Methylosinus sp. H3A: one gene and its partner. The protein of the gene in region 1 interacts with the protein of each later gene in a pairwise test. Links are inferred from orthologs where the notes say so. Each region holds a gene or a part of one and is shown in the gene's direction. Other genes may lie near its edges. The genes, in order: gyrA and gyrB.

Region 1 (7,301 bases):
GTCTCGTCAGTCCAGCGGAGCTCGCAGATGAGATCGAATGTCGCGCCATCTATGCGCCTACTGGCCGGCGGCCTGATCCTGGCGGCCGCGGCCGCTGATATCGGATGCGCAGTCGCCGAGTCGCGTCGCTCGCACGGCGGCGGAGCGCTCATAGAAGAACTCGGCGCCCCCGATGGCAAAGGTTTCGACGACATCGTCGTCAAGCTCGCGCCCCTCGTCGCATCCAAGCCGGAAAAGGCGGCGCGTCCGGCCGAACGTCCGCCGGCGGCAGCTCTCGAGGCTCCGACGGTCGCAGCCGCTGCGCCGACGCCATCGATCGATTCGGCGAAGCCGGCGCCCGCGGCTCCGGTCTTCCTGCGCGAGCCGTTTCCCATCATAGAGAGCGCGCCTGTCGAAGAAATCGCCAAAGCTCGAGAGCCGGACGTCGCGGTCGAGGCGAAGGCCGAAGCGTCGACGGAGCCAGCGCCGGAGGCTGTGACGCCGGCCGTTGTCGAAGCGAAGGGCGAATCACAACAGAGTGAGGCGCCTGTCGCCGAGCAAGCCGCGCCGGCGCCACGCGCGGAAGAGCCGTCGCCGTCGGAAGAAGAAAGCGAGTCGCCGCTCGCCGTCTGGCAGGCGCTCGTCGCAGCCCTCGCGCTCGTCGGGCTGCTGGCGATGAAATATGTCAAGCGCGGGCCCGCGCCCCGCGCCGCCGAGAGCGAGCCCAAGCCGGCGAAGACCGCGGAGCGCGACTCCCAAGAGGAGGGCGGGAAGGCCCAGACCGGCCGTTTCGCCGTGCTTCTCGCGGCGATCGCCGCCGCGCGCGCGAACATCGAGCCCATTCGCGCCAAGATCGCCGCGCTCCGTGGGAAGACGGCGGAGCGCCCGTCGCAGGCGACCGCCGCGACGCCGAAAGACGCGCCGAAAAAGCCGAAGACATTGGATTGGACGGAAGTCGCGGCCGCGTTGCGTGCGCGAATCAGCGGCGCGAAAGCGACAGGCGGGCCGGCCGCGCCCCAGCCCAGTCGCGTGATCGCCCTCGTCGAGACGGAGGCGAGGGGCAGAGGGACGGACGCCAGAGGGGCCGACGCTTGGGAGGCGAGCGAGGAGGATGGGCCCGAGCTGCTCGAGCCCGGCGACGCCAGCGCCCGGACGATCGTCATGAACGCCCGGCGGCGGCTGCGCGCGGCGCAGAGCTGACGCCGCAGCGAAACCAATTGGAACGAAAATGAATCGGAAATGATTTGAAGAACTTTTCTAAACCCGTGTTTCTCCGAGAGGAACCGCGGGGCGGCAGGCCCGGGCAAACTGGCGTCGCAGACAAGAATCGCCTATAGGAAAAAGGCGGTTTCGAGCGTTGTCGACGGCTGCTGAAAGGCTCCTGTCCGGCGCGCCTCGTTCGAAACGTCCTGCGAGCGCGACCTCCGCGGCCCGCCTCTCTCTCGAGCGGCGAATCTACAACTCGCCTCACCTTCGTCGGCGAGACGGGTCGACGATGAGACGACGCTCACTCCACAGAGCCGGCGCTGAAGCGCCGCGGCAGGTTTTCGCCGCGGCGGGCGCTGGACGATCCATCGGATTGGCGAGCCATTGGCCGAGAACGACACAGACGACACTGGACCGACCCCGCCCGGCTCCGATATTCGCCCGGTTTCGATCGCCGACGAGATGAAGCGCAGCTATCTCGATTACGCGATGAGCGTGATCGTGAGCCGCGCTCTGCCGGATGTGCGCGACGGTCTGAAGCCCGTGCATCGGCGCATCATGTTCTCCATGCACGAGAACGGCCATACGCCCGATAAGCCTTACGTGAAATCGGCGCGCATCGTCGGCGACGTCATGGGTAAATATCACCCGCATGGCGACGCCGCGATCTATGACGCGCTGGTGCGTATGGCGCAGCCCTTCTCGATGCGGCTGCCGCTCATCGACGGGCAGGGCAATTTCGGCTCCGTCGACAACGACCCGCCGGCGGCCATGCGTTACACCGAGTCGCGCCTCGCCAAGCCGGCGCTGGCGCTGCTCGAGAACCTCGATGAAGGCTCCGTCGATTTCAAGCCGAATTATGACGACAAGGAGATGGAGCCGACCGTCCTTCCGGCGCGCTTCCCCAATCTGCTCGTCAATGGCGCCGGCGGCATCGCCGTCGGCATGGCGACGAATATTCCGCCGCACAATCTCGGCGAAGTGATCGACGCCGCCATCGCGCTGATCGACCGGCCCGACATGACCGTCGCTGAGCTGATGGAGATCGTGCCCGGCCCGGATTTCCCCACGGCGGCGACGATTCTGGGGCGCGGCGGCATTCGCAACGCCTATTCGACCGGGCGCGGCTCGATCATCATGCGCGCCAAGGCCGAGATCGAGACTTTGCGCAAGGAGCGCGAGGCGCTCATCTTCACCGAGATTCCCTATCAGGTGAACAAGGCTGCGCTGATCGAGCGCATCGCCGAGCTCGTCCGGGAGAAGAAGATCGAAGGCATTTCCGATCTCCGGGACGAATCCGATCGCCAAGGCATGCGCATCGTCGTCGAGCTGAAGCGCGACGCGGTGGCGGATGTGGTGCTGAACCAGCTCTGGCGCCATACGGCTCTGCAATCGAGCTTCCCGGTCAATATGATCGCGCTCAATGGCGGCCGGCCGGAGCTGCTGACGCTGAAGGACGTGCTCGTCGCCTTCGTCGATTTCCGTGAGACGGTCGTCACGCGGCGCACGAAATTCCGCCTCGCCAAGGCGCGCGACGCGGCGCATCTGCAGGTCGGCCTCGCTATCGCCGTCGCCAATATCGACGAGGTCATCCGCCTCATCCGCACCTCGGCCGACGCCGCCACGGCGCGCGAGGCGCTGATGGAGCGCGAATGGCCGGCCAAGGACATGGCGCCGCTCGTCGCGCTGATCGCCGATCCGCGGCATGTGCTCTCCGAGGATGGCGCGATCCGCCTTTCCGAGGCGCAGGCGCGCGCCATACTGGAACTGCGCCTGCAGCGCCTCACCGCTCTCGGCCGCGAGGAGATCGCCGAGGCGCTGAACAAGCTCGCCGTCGAGATCGCCGAATATCTCGAGATTTTGCGCTCGCGCGAAAAACTGTTCGGGATCGTCAAGGACGAGATGATCGCGGTCAAGGAGCAATATTCGACGCCCCGCCGCACGCAGATCGTCGATGGAGACGGCGACGTCGAGGACGAGGATCTGATCGCGCGAGAGGACATGGTCGTCACGGTCTCGCACGCCGGCTACATCAAGCGCGTGCCGCTCTCGACCTATCGCGCGCAGCGGCGCGGCGGCAAGGGTCGCTCCGGCATGCAGACGAAGGAAGAAGATTTCGTCCAGCGCCTCTTCGTCGCCTCGACGCATACGCCGGTGCTGTTCTTCTCCTCGCTCGGCCGCGCCTACAAAGAGAAAGTGTGGCGTCTGCCGCTGGCGGCTCCGCAGGCGCGTGGCAAGGCGCTGGTCAATCTTCTGCCGCTCGAGCAGGGGGAGCGCATCACCACCATCATGCCGCTGCCGGAGGACGTGTCGAGCTGGGCGACGCTCGACGCCATATTCGCGACGACGGGCGGCACGGTGCGGCGCAACAAGCTCTCGGATTTCTCCGACGTGCGCCGCTCCGGCATCATCGCCATGAAGCTCGACGAAGGCGAGGCCATCGTCGATGTCGCCACCGCGGCGGAGCAGGAGGATATTCTGCTGACGACGCGCGAGGGGCAGTGCATCCGCTTCCCGGTGAGCGATGTGCGCGTCTTCCAAGGGCGCACCTCCATGGGCGTGCGCGGCATCGCGCTCGCCGACGACGATCGCGTGATATCGATGTCGGTCCTGCGCCACTTCGAGGCGGTCGGCGACGAGCGCGCGGCCTATCTCAAGCGCGCCGCCGCTCAGCGACGCAATGCGGGAGCGGAAGGCGCGGAGGAGGGCGCGGCGGAGACTGAGGAGGCCTCGACCGCGATCGAGCTGACGGAAGCGCGCTTCCGCGAGATGGAGCAGGCGGAGCAGATCATCCTGACCGTCTCCGAGAACGGCTATGGCAAGCGCAGCTCCTCCTTCGAATATCGCATCACCGGACGCGGCGGCAAAGGCATCGTCGCCATGGCGGTGAACGCCCGCAACGGCAAGCTCGTCGCCTCCTTCCCCGTGGGCCGGGGCGACGAGATCATGCTGGTGACCGACGGCGGTCAGCTCATCCGCTGCCCGGTGGAGGGCATACGCATCGCCGGCCGCGGCACGCAGGGCGTCATCGTCTTCGACACGGCGGAGGGCGAGCGCGTCGTCTCGGTCGAGCATTTGGCCGATGCGGGCGAGGCGGAGGAAGAGGCGGGCCCCGAGGCGGGCTGAGCCTCGGATTTCGTCGACGACAGCGTTTCGCCGAGATCGAGTTTCGGCGAAACGCGGTGTTTTTTCATGGAATTTTCGCGCGGGGGCGCGCTCCGATTTTTTTTGCGCTGCGTCCGATCGCCGCCTCGGCCCTTCGACAAACGCAACCCGGCGTCAATGGCGCTCGCGCGCGCATCCGTCTAGACTCGTCTCGTCACGCAGCTTGTCCAAGAGGGGGAAAAACGCATGCTCACGATCTGGGGACGGCGCAACTCCTTCAATGTGCAGAAAGTCATGTGGCTCGTCGGCGAGCTCGGGCTCGATCACGCCCATGTGCCGCTCGGCGGCGCCTTCGGCGGCCTCGACGATCCGCAATTTCGCGCGCGCAATCCGCATGGCCGCATTCCGGTCATCGACGACGAGGGCGTCGTCGTCTGGGAGTCTCATGCAATCTTGCGCTATCTGGCCGCGCGCCATGGCGGCGAAGCATTCTGGCCGTCCGATCCGGCCGCGCGCTCTCATCTCGATCGCTGGATGGACTGGGCGCAATCGTCGTTGCAGCCGGCCTTCGTCGACGGCGTTTTCGTGGCCTATTACCGCACGCCGGAAGACAAGCGCGATTGGCCGGCGATCCGCGCCGCCGTCACGCGTTGCGCGCAGCATTATCAATTTCTCGATAGCTGGCTCGCGGATCGCCCTTTCCTCGCCGGCGACGATCTCACCCTCGCGGATATCCCCGCCGGAACGACTTTGTTTCGCTATTTCGCGCTCGACATAGAGCGGCCCTCGCTTCCCAATGTCGAGGCTTGGCATGCGCGCCTTTGCGAACGGCCCGCCTATCGCCAGCATGTGATGGTGCCCTTCGACGATCTGAAAGGCTGAGACGCCGAATGGCGCGAGGGGCGAAATTGGGATAGAGTCATTCCGTGTTTCATTGAAACACGGAATGACTCTCTAGGCTTTTGTTTTGGCGCCTTTCCAACGCCGAACCGGTGTTCCCTTCGGCTGGAAACGCGCTAGGATCGGTCTCATGAACGCGCTGCCGAAGACGAAGATGACAGCCGAGGAGTTCGTCGTCTGGGCCGAAGGTCGGCCCGGCCGCTATGAGCTCGTCGACGGCGAAGTCTTCGCTCAGGCGTCGGAGCGCGTCGCCCATGCGAAGGCGAAGCTCGCTGCTGCGCTCGCCTTGCAGGACGCCGTCCGCCGGGCCGGGGCGCCTTGCCATGTTCTCCCGGACGGAGTCGCCGTGCGCGTCGACGCCGCCACCGTCTTCGAGCCCGATGCGCAGCTTTATTGCGGTCCCGAGCTTCCGCCAGACGCGCTGCTCGTCGAAAGCCCGCTCGTCGTTGTCGAAGTGCTGTCGCCATCCACCGGACGCAATGACGTTCTCGGCAAGCTCGAGGGATATTTCCGCATCGCGAGCGTCGCGCATTATCTCATCTTCGATCCAGATTCGCCGCTCGTCATCCATCATCGCCGCGGGCAGGGCGGCGATATACTGACGCGCGTCATTCGCGAGGGCGATATACAGCTCGACCCGCCCGGTCTCTCCTTTCCGCTCTCGGCCGTCTACGGCGAAGCGCGCTGAACGCCCCTGTGTCGGCGCGCACAGCCTCATGCGAGCGCTGCGCCTAATCTCCTCTGCATCCGATCGCATTTCTTTCACGCGGCGGTTTCACAAAAGGAGATTGAAAATGTCGAAAGTGCTTTTCATCGATACGAAGACCGAGCATACCCTCGCGCCTGGCGCGACGGTTCATGGCTGGTGGAACAACGCCTCGCCCTTCAACGCGGTGTGGGATGCGCAGGCCGTGCCCTTCGCCACCGGCAGCACCGCTAGCGGCTTCACGCAGGACACGTCGCTCGAGGTGACGCGCGTTTGGCGTCATTACACGGTGACGGAGATCAAGCCGAACCCGCAGTCACAGACCGTCGACACCAAGGACGAGACCGAGATCCATTACGAGATCAAGAATATCGGCAATAGCGTCGCCAAATTCCATGTGGTGCTGAGCGCGATCTACGAGTGAGCCGGCGCGCGCGAGCCGCGAGGCTCGCGCGTCCATTCAATCGCGCGCGATGAAGAGGGCGGCGCAGCCGACAATGTCGATCTCGACATTGCGAAAGCGCCGCTCGAGCGCATAGCGCAGACCGTCGAAATCGTCGGCCCTGTTCGAGAACACGCCCTTGCGATTGTAGAACGCCATCAGCCGCCGCGCGGCGGCGGAGCGCTCGACGCCGCCTTGCAGCAAGGTCGAGCCGAAAAAGACGGCGCCGTCATTCGTCAGCGCCTTCAGATGATCGAAGACGACGGCCTTTTCGGTGATCGCGCCGGGAAGGCAATGCAAGAGATAATTGACGCCGACGGAATCGAATTTCGGCGCGTCGAAAGCGATCGGCTCCAGAACATTGCGGCGATAGGTCTGCGGCGAAAAACGCGCGATGCGCTCCGCCGCGAAGCGAAGCGCGTCCGGGTTCAAATCCATGAGCGCGACGCGCGGCGCGGCGACCGGAAAGCGACAATGGTCGAGGAAATATCCCGTGCCGATTCCGACGTCGAGATGATTGCCCGACGCGTGGAGATCATAAAGCGCGCGCAGGCGCGGCGTCGGACATTTCCAGATGAAGCGGTTGGAGAGGCCGAGGACGAGCATGTCATAGAGCCGGAGAACGGCAGGCGTATAGACGGCTTGGCCGGCGGCGATCTGCTCGGGACTGGCGGTCATCTGCGTAACGTCCTATTGCTCGCCCACCGCCTGTTCGACGGGAAGGAACCAATGCCCATTCTACGCTATTCCGCCGCCTCGCCCTACGCCCGCAAAGCGCGCATCGTCGCCGAGCTGCTCGGCTTCGGCTCCGGCCTCGAGCTCGTCGGCGCCGACACGACCAATCCCGCCGACACGCTGCGCGAGCAGAACCCACTCGGCAAAGTGCCGACGCTGATTCTCGACAGTGGCGAGACGCTCTACGACAGCCGCGTGATCTGCGAATATTTCGACCTTCTCGCCGGC
Region 2 (7,156 bases), 570 kb from region 1 along the record:
GACGGCGGAAGTGTCGGTGACCGGCAAGACCGGCGTGGAGATGGAGGCGCTGACCGCGGTCGGCGTCGCCTTGTTGACGATCTACGACATGCTGAAGGCCGTCGATCGCGGGATGCGTATCGAGGGCGTCGAGCTCGTCGAGAAACGCGGCGGACGCTCCGGCGAATGGCGTCGCGACGAAGTGGACCAAAATGGCTGACGACAAATTGCTGTCCGTGGACGAGGCCCTCGCCCGCGTGCTCGCCGGCGTGACGCGCCTCTCTGGAGAAGAAGACGCCCCCCTCGCGAAGGCGCTCGGCCGCACTCTGGCGAAGGATCTCGTGTCTCGCCGCACGCAGCCGCCGGTCGCGGTCTCCGCCATGGACGGCTATGCCTTGCTCGCCGCCGATCTCGCGGCGCCCGGCGCGCGGCTCAGACTCGTCGGAGAGAGCGCCGCCGGCCATGGCTATCATGCGCCGCTCGGAGCGGGCGAGACCGTCCGCATCTTCACCGGCGCGCCCGTTCCCGAAGGCGCCGACACGATCCTCCTGCAAGAGGACGCGACTGTCGACGCCGCGGGCATCGGCGCCGCCTCCCCACCCCCGGCCGGACGGCACATTCGACCGCGCGGCCTCGATTTCCGCGAGGGCGACGCCGCGCTATTCGCCGGCGCGCGTCTCGGCCCCAGCGAGCTGGCGCTCGCCGCCGCGATCAATCATCCGCTGCTGCCGGTGGCGCGCCGTCCCCGCGTCGCGCTCATCGCCTCGGGCGACGAGCTGGTTCCGCCGGGCGCCGAGCCCGGGCCGAGCCAGATCATCGCCTGCAATTCCTATGCGGTCGCGGCCATCGCCGAAGCCGCGGGCGCGGAGGTGATCGATCTCGGCATTTTCCGCGACGACATAGCGGAGCTGGAAAAGGGCCTCGAGCAGGCACGCGCGGCGAAGGCCGATGTGCTGGTGACGCTCGGCGGCGCCTCGGTCGGCGATCATGATCTGCTGCGGCCGGCGCTGGCCCACCAAGGCATGACGCTCGACTTCTGGCGCATCGCCATGCGGCCGGGCAAGCCGCTGATCCATGGGACGCTCGGCGACACACGCATTCTGGGCCTGCCTGGCAATCCGGTGGCGGCTTTCGTCTGCGCTCTGGTGTTTCTCGACCCGCTCATTCGCGCGCTGCAGGGCGATCCGCACGCAGGCGCCGACGAGAGCGAGGCCGCCATCGCCGGCGCGCCGCTGAAAGCCAATAAGGGAAGGCGCGATTATATGCGCGCGACGCTCTCGCGCGACGCCGAGGGACGCCTCGTCGCCACGCCGCAAGCCTTGCAGGATTCCTCGCTGCTGACTGAGCTCGCGCGCTCGCAGGCGCTGCTCATTCGCGAGGCGGGCGCTGGCGCGGTGGAGGCGGGCGGCGCCTGCCGTATATTGAGGTTGCCGGGGGCTTTCGTCGCCGGGGCGTGAGCCGCCGCCTCGGTGAGTCGTCATCGCGAACGCAGCAAAGCGATCCAAGGGCGGCCTCACGGCTCTGGATTGCTTCGCCTGTGGCTCGTAGGCCTCGGATTTTCGTGCTTTTCGGCCGCGTTTAGCGGTAAAATCAAAGCTCTCGAATCGTCCTGTTCACCCCTGAGGAGTCCCCGACCATGACCGACGACGCCGATGCGACGACGCCGCAAGAATATGGCGCGGATTCGATCAAGGTGCTGCGCGGGCTCGACGCCGTCCGCAAGCGTCCCGGAATGTATATCGGCGACACCGATGACGGCACCGGCCTCCATCACATGGTCTACGAGGTCGTCGACAATGCGATCGACGAATCGCTCGCCGGCCACGCCACGCTCGTCACCGTGACGCTGAACGCCGACGGCTCCTGCACCGTGACCGACAATGGCCGCGGCGTTCCGACCGGCATCCACAAGGAGGAAGGCGTCTCGGCGGCGGAGGTCATCATGACCCAGCTGCACGCCGGCGGTAAGTTCGACCAGAACTCCTACAAGGTCTCCGGCGGCCTGCATGGCGTCGGCGTCTCCGTCGTCAACGCGCTCTCCGTATGGCTGAAGCTGCGCGTCTGGCAGGAGGGGCGCGAGCATTTCATGGAGTTTTCCAATGGCGACGCCGTCGCGCCGCTCGCCGTCGTGGGCGCCGCGCCGATCGAGGACGGCAAGCCGAAGCGCGGCACGGAAGTCACCTTCCTGCCCTCCTCCGCCACTTTCACCATGATCGAATTCGATTTTGCGACGATCGAGCGCCGTCTGCGCGAGCTCGCCTTTTTGAATTCCGGCGTGCGTATCGTGCTCACCGACATGCGCCATGCGGAGCAGAAGCGCGAGGAACTCTATTACGAGGGCGGGCTCGAGGCCTTCGTGCGCTATCTCGACCGCGCCAAGACGCCGCTGCTTTCGGCGCCGATCCTCATTCACGGCCAGCGCGATCAGATCAATGTCGAAGTGGCGCTGTGGTGGAACGACTCGTACCACGAGAATGTTCTGGCCTTCACCAATAATATTCCGCAACGCGACGGCGGCACGCATCTCGCGGGCTTTCGCGCCGCGCTGACGCGGCAGATCACCGGCTATGCCGAGCGTTCCGGCCTCGCCAAGCGCGAGAAGGTCGATCTGACCGGCGACGATTGCCGCGAGGGCCTGACCTGCGTCGTCTCCGTGAAGGCGCCGGACCCGAAATTCTCCTCGCAGACGAAGGACAAGCTCGTCTCCTCCGAAGTGCGTCCGGCGGTGGAGAATGTCGTCAATGAATTGCTCGACCAATGGCTGGAGGAGCGCCCGCAGGAGGCCAAGACCGTCGTCTCCAAGGTCTGCGAGGCGGCAGCCGCGCGCGAGGCGGCGCGCAAGGCGCGCGAGCTGACGCGGCGCAAAGGCGCGCTCGACGTCGCCAATCTGCCCGGCAAGCTCGCCGACTGCCAGGAGCGTGATCCGGCCAAAGCCGAGCTCTTCATCGTCGAGGGCGATAGCGCCGGCGGCACCGCCAAGCAGGGCCGCAATCGCGAGTTTCAAGCCGTCTTGCCGCTGCGCGGCAAGATTCTCAATGTCGAGCGCGCACGCTTCGACAAAATGCTGTCGTCCGAGCAGATCGGCACGCTGATCACCGCGCTCGGCACCGGCATCGGACGCGACGAGTTCAACGCCGACAAGCTGCGCTATCACAAGATCATCATCATGACCGACGCTGACGTCGACGGCGCCCATATTCGCACGCTGATCCTGACCTTCTTCTATCGGCAGATGCCGGAGTTGATCGATCGCGGCCATGTGTTCATCGCTCAGGCGCCGCTCTACAAAGTGACCAAGGCCAAATCGACGCAATATTTGAAGGACGAGCGCGCGCTCGAGGATTATCTGATCGACTCGCTGCTGGAGGGCGCAGTGCTCCGCTGCGGCAATGGCGAGGAGCGCGCCGGCAAGGATCTGCGCCAGGCGCTCGAGGATGCGCGCGCCTTCCGGCAGATCATGACCAGCCTGCATTCGCGCTACGACCGCAATGTGGTGGAGCAGACGACCATGGCCGGCGCCTTGCAGCCGCCGCAGGACGAGGCGCAGGCCGATGCGAAGGCGGCCGAGGTGGCGAACCGCCTCAATGCGATCGCAGAGGAGACCGAGCGTGGCTGGACCGGCGAATTGCGCGAGGGCGGCTATGTCTTCCACCGCACTTTGCGCGGCGTCGCTCAGGCGGTGACGCTGGACGCCGCGCTGCTCGCCTCGAGCGAAGCGCGCAAGCTGCAGGAGCGCGCCGAGACCTTGCGCGAGATTTTCTCCGGCCCGGCGGCGCTGGCGCGGCGGGGCGACGAGACGCCGCTCTCCGGCCCGCTCGCGCTCTATGACGCAATGGCCGCGCAGGGCCGCAAGGGCCTCGCGATCCAGCGCTACAAGGGCCTCGGCGAGATGAACGCCGAGCAATTGTGGGAGACGACGCTCGACCGCGAGGTGCGTTCGCTGTTGCAGGTGAAGGTGAAGGAGGCCGCCGAGGCCGAGGATATTTTCGTGAAGCTGATGGGCGATGTCGTCGAGCCGCGCCGCGAGTTCATCCAGGAGAATGCGCTCAACGTCGCCAATCTGGACGTGTGATGACCGAGAGTCCCTGCGTCAAAATCTGTCGGATCGACCAGCAGACCGGCTTCTGCATCGGTTGTGCGCGGACGATAGCGGAGATAGCCGGCTGGGGCGCCGCCTCCGAGGGAGAGCGTAAGCGCATCCTCGCCGCCCTCCCCGCGCGGCGCGCGCGCCTGCCGCGCCCGCAGGAAGAACGTCAGGCCTCGCCGCCCTCGTCGTGAGCGAAGACCGCGGCCCGGCGAACGCCGACGCGCTGGCCCGCGATCTCCACGCAGCCAGCGAAACGACTTTGGGCGCGACCGTCTGGCGGCCACGCCCCCGCAAGGCTGAGCCGCCGCCGGCGATGGATGATCGGATCGAGCTCGCCGTCGTCGGCGCGCATCTTACGGGCATGCCGCTCAACGATGAGCTGCGCTCGCTCGGCGCGCGCTTTTTGCGTGCAGCGCGCACGACCAGCGGCTATCGGCTCTTCGCGCTCGTCGGACAGACGCCGCCCAAGCCCGGCCTGCTGCGCGACGAGACCGGACGCGGCGAGGTGGAGGTCGAAGTCTGATCACTGGATCGCGCGAATTTCGGCGCCTTTGTGGCCGCCGTTCCGCCGCCGCTCTGCATCGGCGCGCTTCGCCTCGCCGACGGCTCGTCGCCCAAGGGTTTTCTCGTCGAGCCGGCGGCCCTCGCCGGCGCGGAAGACATCACGAATTTCGGCGGTTGGCGCGCCTTTGTCGCGCAGGACGGCGGCCGCGTGTGAGCCAGCGCACACCACGATAGCGCGGCCGACTTGCCAAGCTCGGAGGGTTCATCCTATAGCTCGTCCAGTCGTTGGCGGAAGGCCGCAGGGACGGGACCTGCGCTATAGAAGCGCTCGATCTATTAGAGAAAATTCTGATAAACGGCTTCCCTCTCATGATCTGCCCCCGCCGAATCATCCCTCGACCGAAAGGCGAGACATGACAAAAATTCTGCCTGTCATTATGTGCGGCGGGGCGGGCACGCGCGTATGGCCCGAATCGCGGGAGTCGCTCCCGAAACAATTTATCCCGCTCATCGGCGAGAAATCGACCTTTCAGACGACCATCGAGACGCTGTCGGACGAAGCCTTCGACAAGCCGGTCATCATCTCCAACGCCGATTATCGCTTCCTGGTCACCGATCAGCTGCGTGAGATCGGCGCCTGCGCCGATATCGTCCTCGAGCCCACGCGGCGTGATTCCGCCGCCGCCGTCGCCGTCGCCGCAGGTCTCGCCGCCCGGCGCTCGCCGCAGACGATCGTCGTCGTGCTGGCCGCCGACCATGTCGTGCGCGACAGACAAGGCCTCGTCGAGCTCTGCAAAAAGGCGGCGGCCGCCGCGGCCGAGGGCCATATCGTCACGCTCGGCGTCAAGCCCGACAGTCCGGCGACCGGCTATGGCTATCTGCGACCGGGCGAACGGCTTTTCGGCGAGGTCTCCAAGCTCGAGGCCTTCGTCGAAAAACCCGATCGCGACACGGCGCAGCGCTATATCGACGCCGGCTATCTGTGGAACAGCGGCAATTTCATCTTCCGCGCCGATGTGATGCAGGAGGAGATCGCGCAATTCGAGCCGGCGATCTTCGAGGCGGCCGAAAAAGCGATCGACGCCGGGCGCCGCGATCTGGATTTTCTGGTGCTGGACGCCGAAGCTTTCGCGCGCGCGCCCAAGACCTCCATCGATTACGCGGTGATGGAGAAGACGCGCCGAGCCGCGGTGATCGAGGCGGACATCGGCTGGTCGGACGTCGGCAATTGGCGCGCCGTTTGGGAGCTGACCGAGCGCGACACGGCCGGCAATTCGGTGCGCGGCAATGGCGTGATCCGCGACTCGCGCAATGTGCATGTGCGCTCGGACGACACTCTGACGACGGTCGTCGGCGTCGACGACGTCATTGTGGTGACGACGCAGGATGCGGTGCTGGTGCTCGGCCATGAGCATGGCGACAATGTCAAGCAGCTCGTCGATCAATTGAAGCGCGAGAACCGCCGCGAGGCGGGCGAGCACAAGCGCATCTTCCGTCCCTGGGGCTATTATCAGTCGGTGGATTCCGGCGATCGGCATCAGGTGAAACGCATCGTCGTGAAGCCTGGCGCGCGTCTGTCGCTGCAGAAGCATTTTCATCGCGCCGAGCATTGGATCGTCGTCAAGGGAACGGCGGAGGTCGGCCGCGATCAGGAGACGCTGCTCGTTCACGAGAACGAATCGATCTATCTGCCGATCGGCTGCATTCATCGCCTGAGCAATCCCGGCAGAATCGACCTCGAGCTCATCGAGGTGCAGACCGGCTCCTATCTCGGCGAGGACGATATCGTGCGTCTCGCCGATTTGTATAGCCGCGCCTAGAGGGCCTATAGAGGCCCGTTCGAACGAATTTTTTACGCCGCGAGAGCGGATTACAAATAAAGAGGGGTGCATGACGAAACGCGCGCTGTTGACGGGCATTACCGGGCAGGACGGAGCCTATCTCGCACAACTACTGCTCGGCAAAGGTTATGAGGTCTATGGCGTGATCCGGCGCTCCTCGCATCGGGGCGTCGAGGACCATCGGCTCCGCTGGCTCGGCGTCGCCGATGACGTGCATCTGCTCGACGGCGATCTCGGCGATCTCTCGAGCCTGTTGCGCATCGTGCAGGAGGTGAAGCCGGACGAGATCTACAATCTCGCGGCACAGTCCTTCGTCGCCTCCTCCTGGCGCCAGCCGATCCTCACCGCCAACATCACCGCCGTCGCCGTCGCCAATGTGCTCGAGGCGGTGCGGCTCGGCGCTCCCGGCGCGCGCTTCTATCAGGCCTCCTCCTCCGAAATGTACGGCCTCATCCAGGAGCCGATGCAGAGCGAGAAGACGCCCTTCTATCCGCGCAGCCCCTATGCCGTCGCCAAGCTCTACGGTCATTGGATCACCGTCAACTATCGCGAGAGCTTCGGCCTGCACGCCTCCTCGGGCATTCTCTTCAATCATGAGAGCCCGCTGCGCGGCATAGAATTCGTCACCCGCAAGGTGACGGACAGCGTCGCGCGCATCAAGCTCGGCCTCGCCAAGGAGCTGCGCCTCGGCAACATAGACGCCAAGCGCGACTGGGGCCATGCGCGCGATTATGTGCGCGCCATG

What was found.
Region 2: the proteins of gyrA (region 1) and gyrB interact in binary tests that used the Escherichia coli proteins (3 or more experiments, as listed by UniProt). The link is inferred for Methylosinus sp. H3A from one-to-one orthologs.

What each region holds. Positions count from the first base shown.
Region 1 is NZ_JADNQW010000005.1:3,723,219-3,730,519, reverse strand. What follows is about bases 1,265-4,511. They hold gyrA (DNA gyrase subunit A), read left to right. Parts: upstream 1,265-1,569; coding sequence 1,570-4,311; downstream 4,312-4,511. Also shown: IY145_RS20220 (hypothetical protein), read left to right, coding at 28-1,179; IY145_RS20210 (glutathione S-transferase family protein), read left to right, coding at 4,537-5,172; IY145_RS20205 (Uma2 family endonuclease), read left to right, coding at 5,321-5,878; IY145_RS20200 (hypothetical protein), read left to right, coding at 5,985-6,320; IY145_RS20195 (class I SAM-dependent methyltransferase), read right to left, coding at 6,357-7,016; IY145_RS20190 (glutathione S-transferase family protein), read left to right, coding at 7,068-7,301. UniProt on the Escherichia coli protein: A type II topoisomerase that negatively supercoils closed circular double-stranded (ds) DNA in an ATP-dependent manner to maintain chromosomes in an underwound state.
Region 2 is NZ_JADNQW010000005.1:4,292,496-4,299,651, forward strand. What follows is about bases 1,232-4,333. They hold gyrB (DNA topoisomerase (ATP-hydrolyzing) subunit B), read left to right. Parts: upstream 1,232-1,615; coding sequence 1,616-4,051; downstream 4,052-4,333. Other genes in these bases: glp (gephyrin-like molybdotransferase Glp), read left to right, coding at 1,232-1,436; IY145_RS22870 (DUF1289 domain-containing protein), read left to right, coding at 4,051-4,257. In the rest of the region: cyclic pyranopterin monophosphate synthase MoaC, read left to right, coding at 1-199; more of glp, read left to right, coding at 192-1,231; IY145_RS22885 (mannose-1-phosphate guanylyltransferase/mannose-6-phosphate isomerase), read left to right, coding at 4,984-6,390; gmd (GDP-mannose 4,6-dehydratase), read left to right, coding at 6,461-7,156. UniProt on the Escherichia coli protein: DNA gyrase negatively supercoils closed circular double-stranded DNA in an ATP-dependent manner to maintain chromosomes in an underwound state.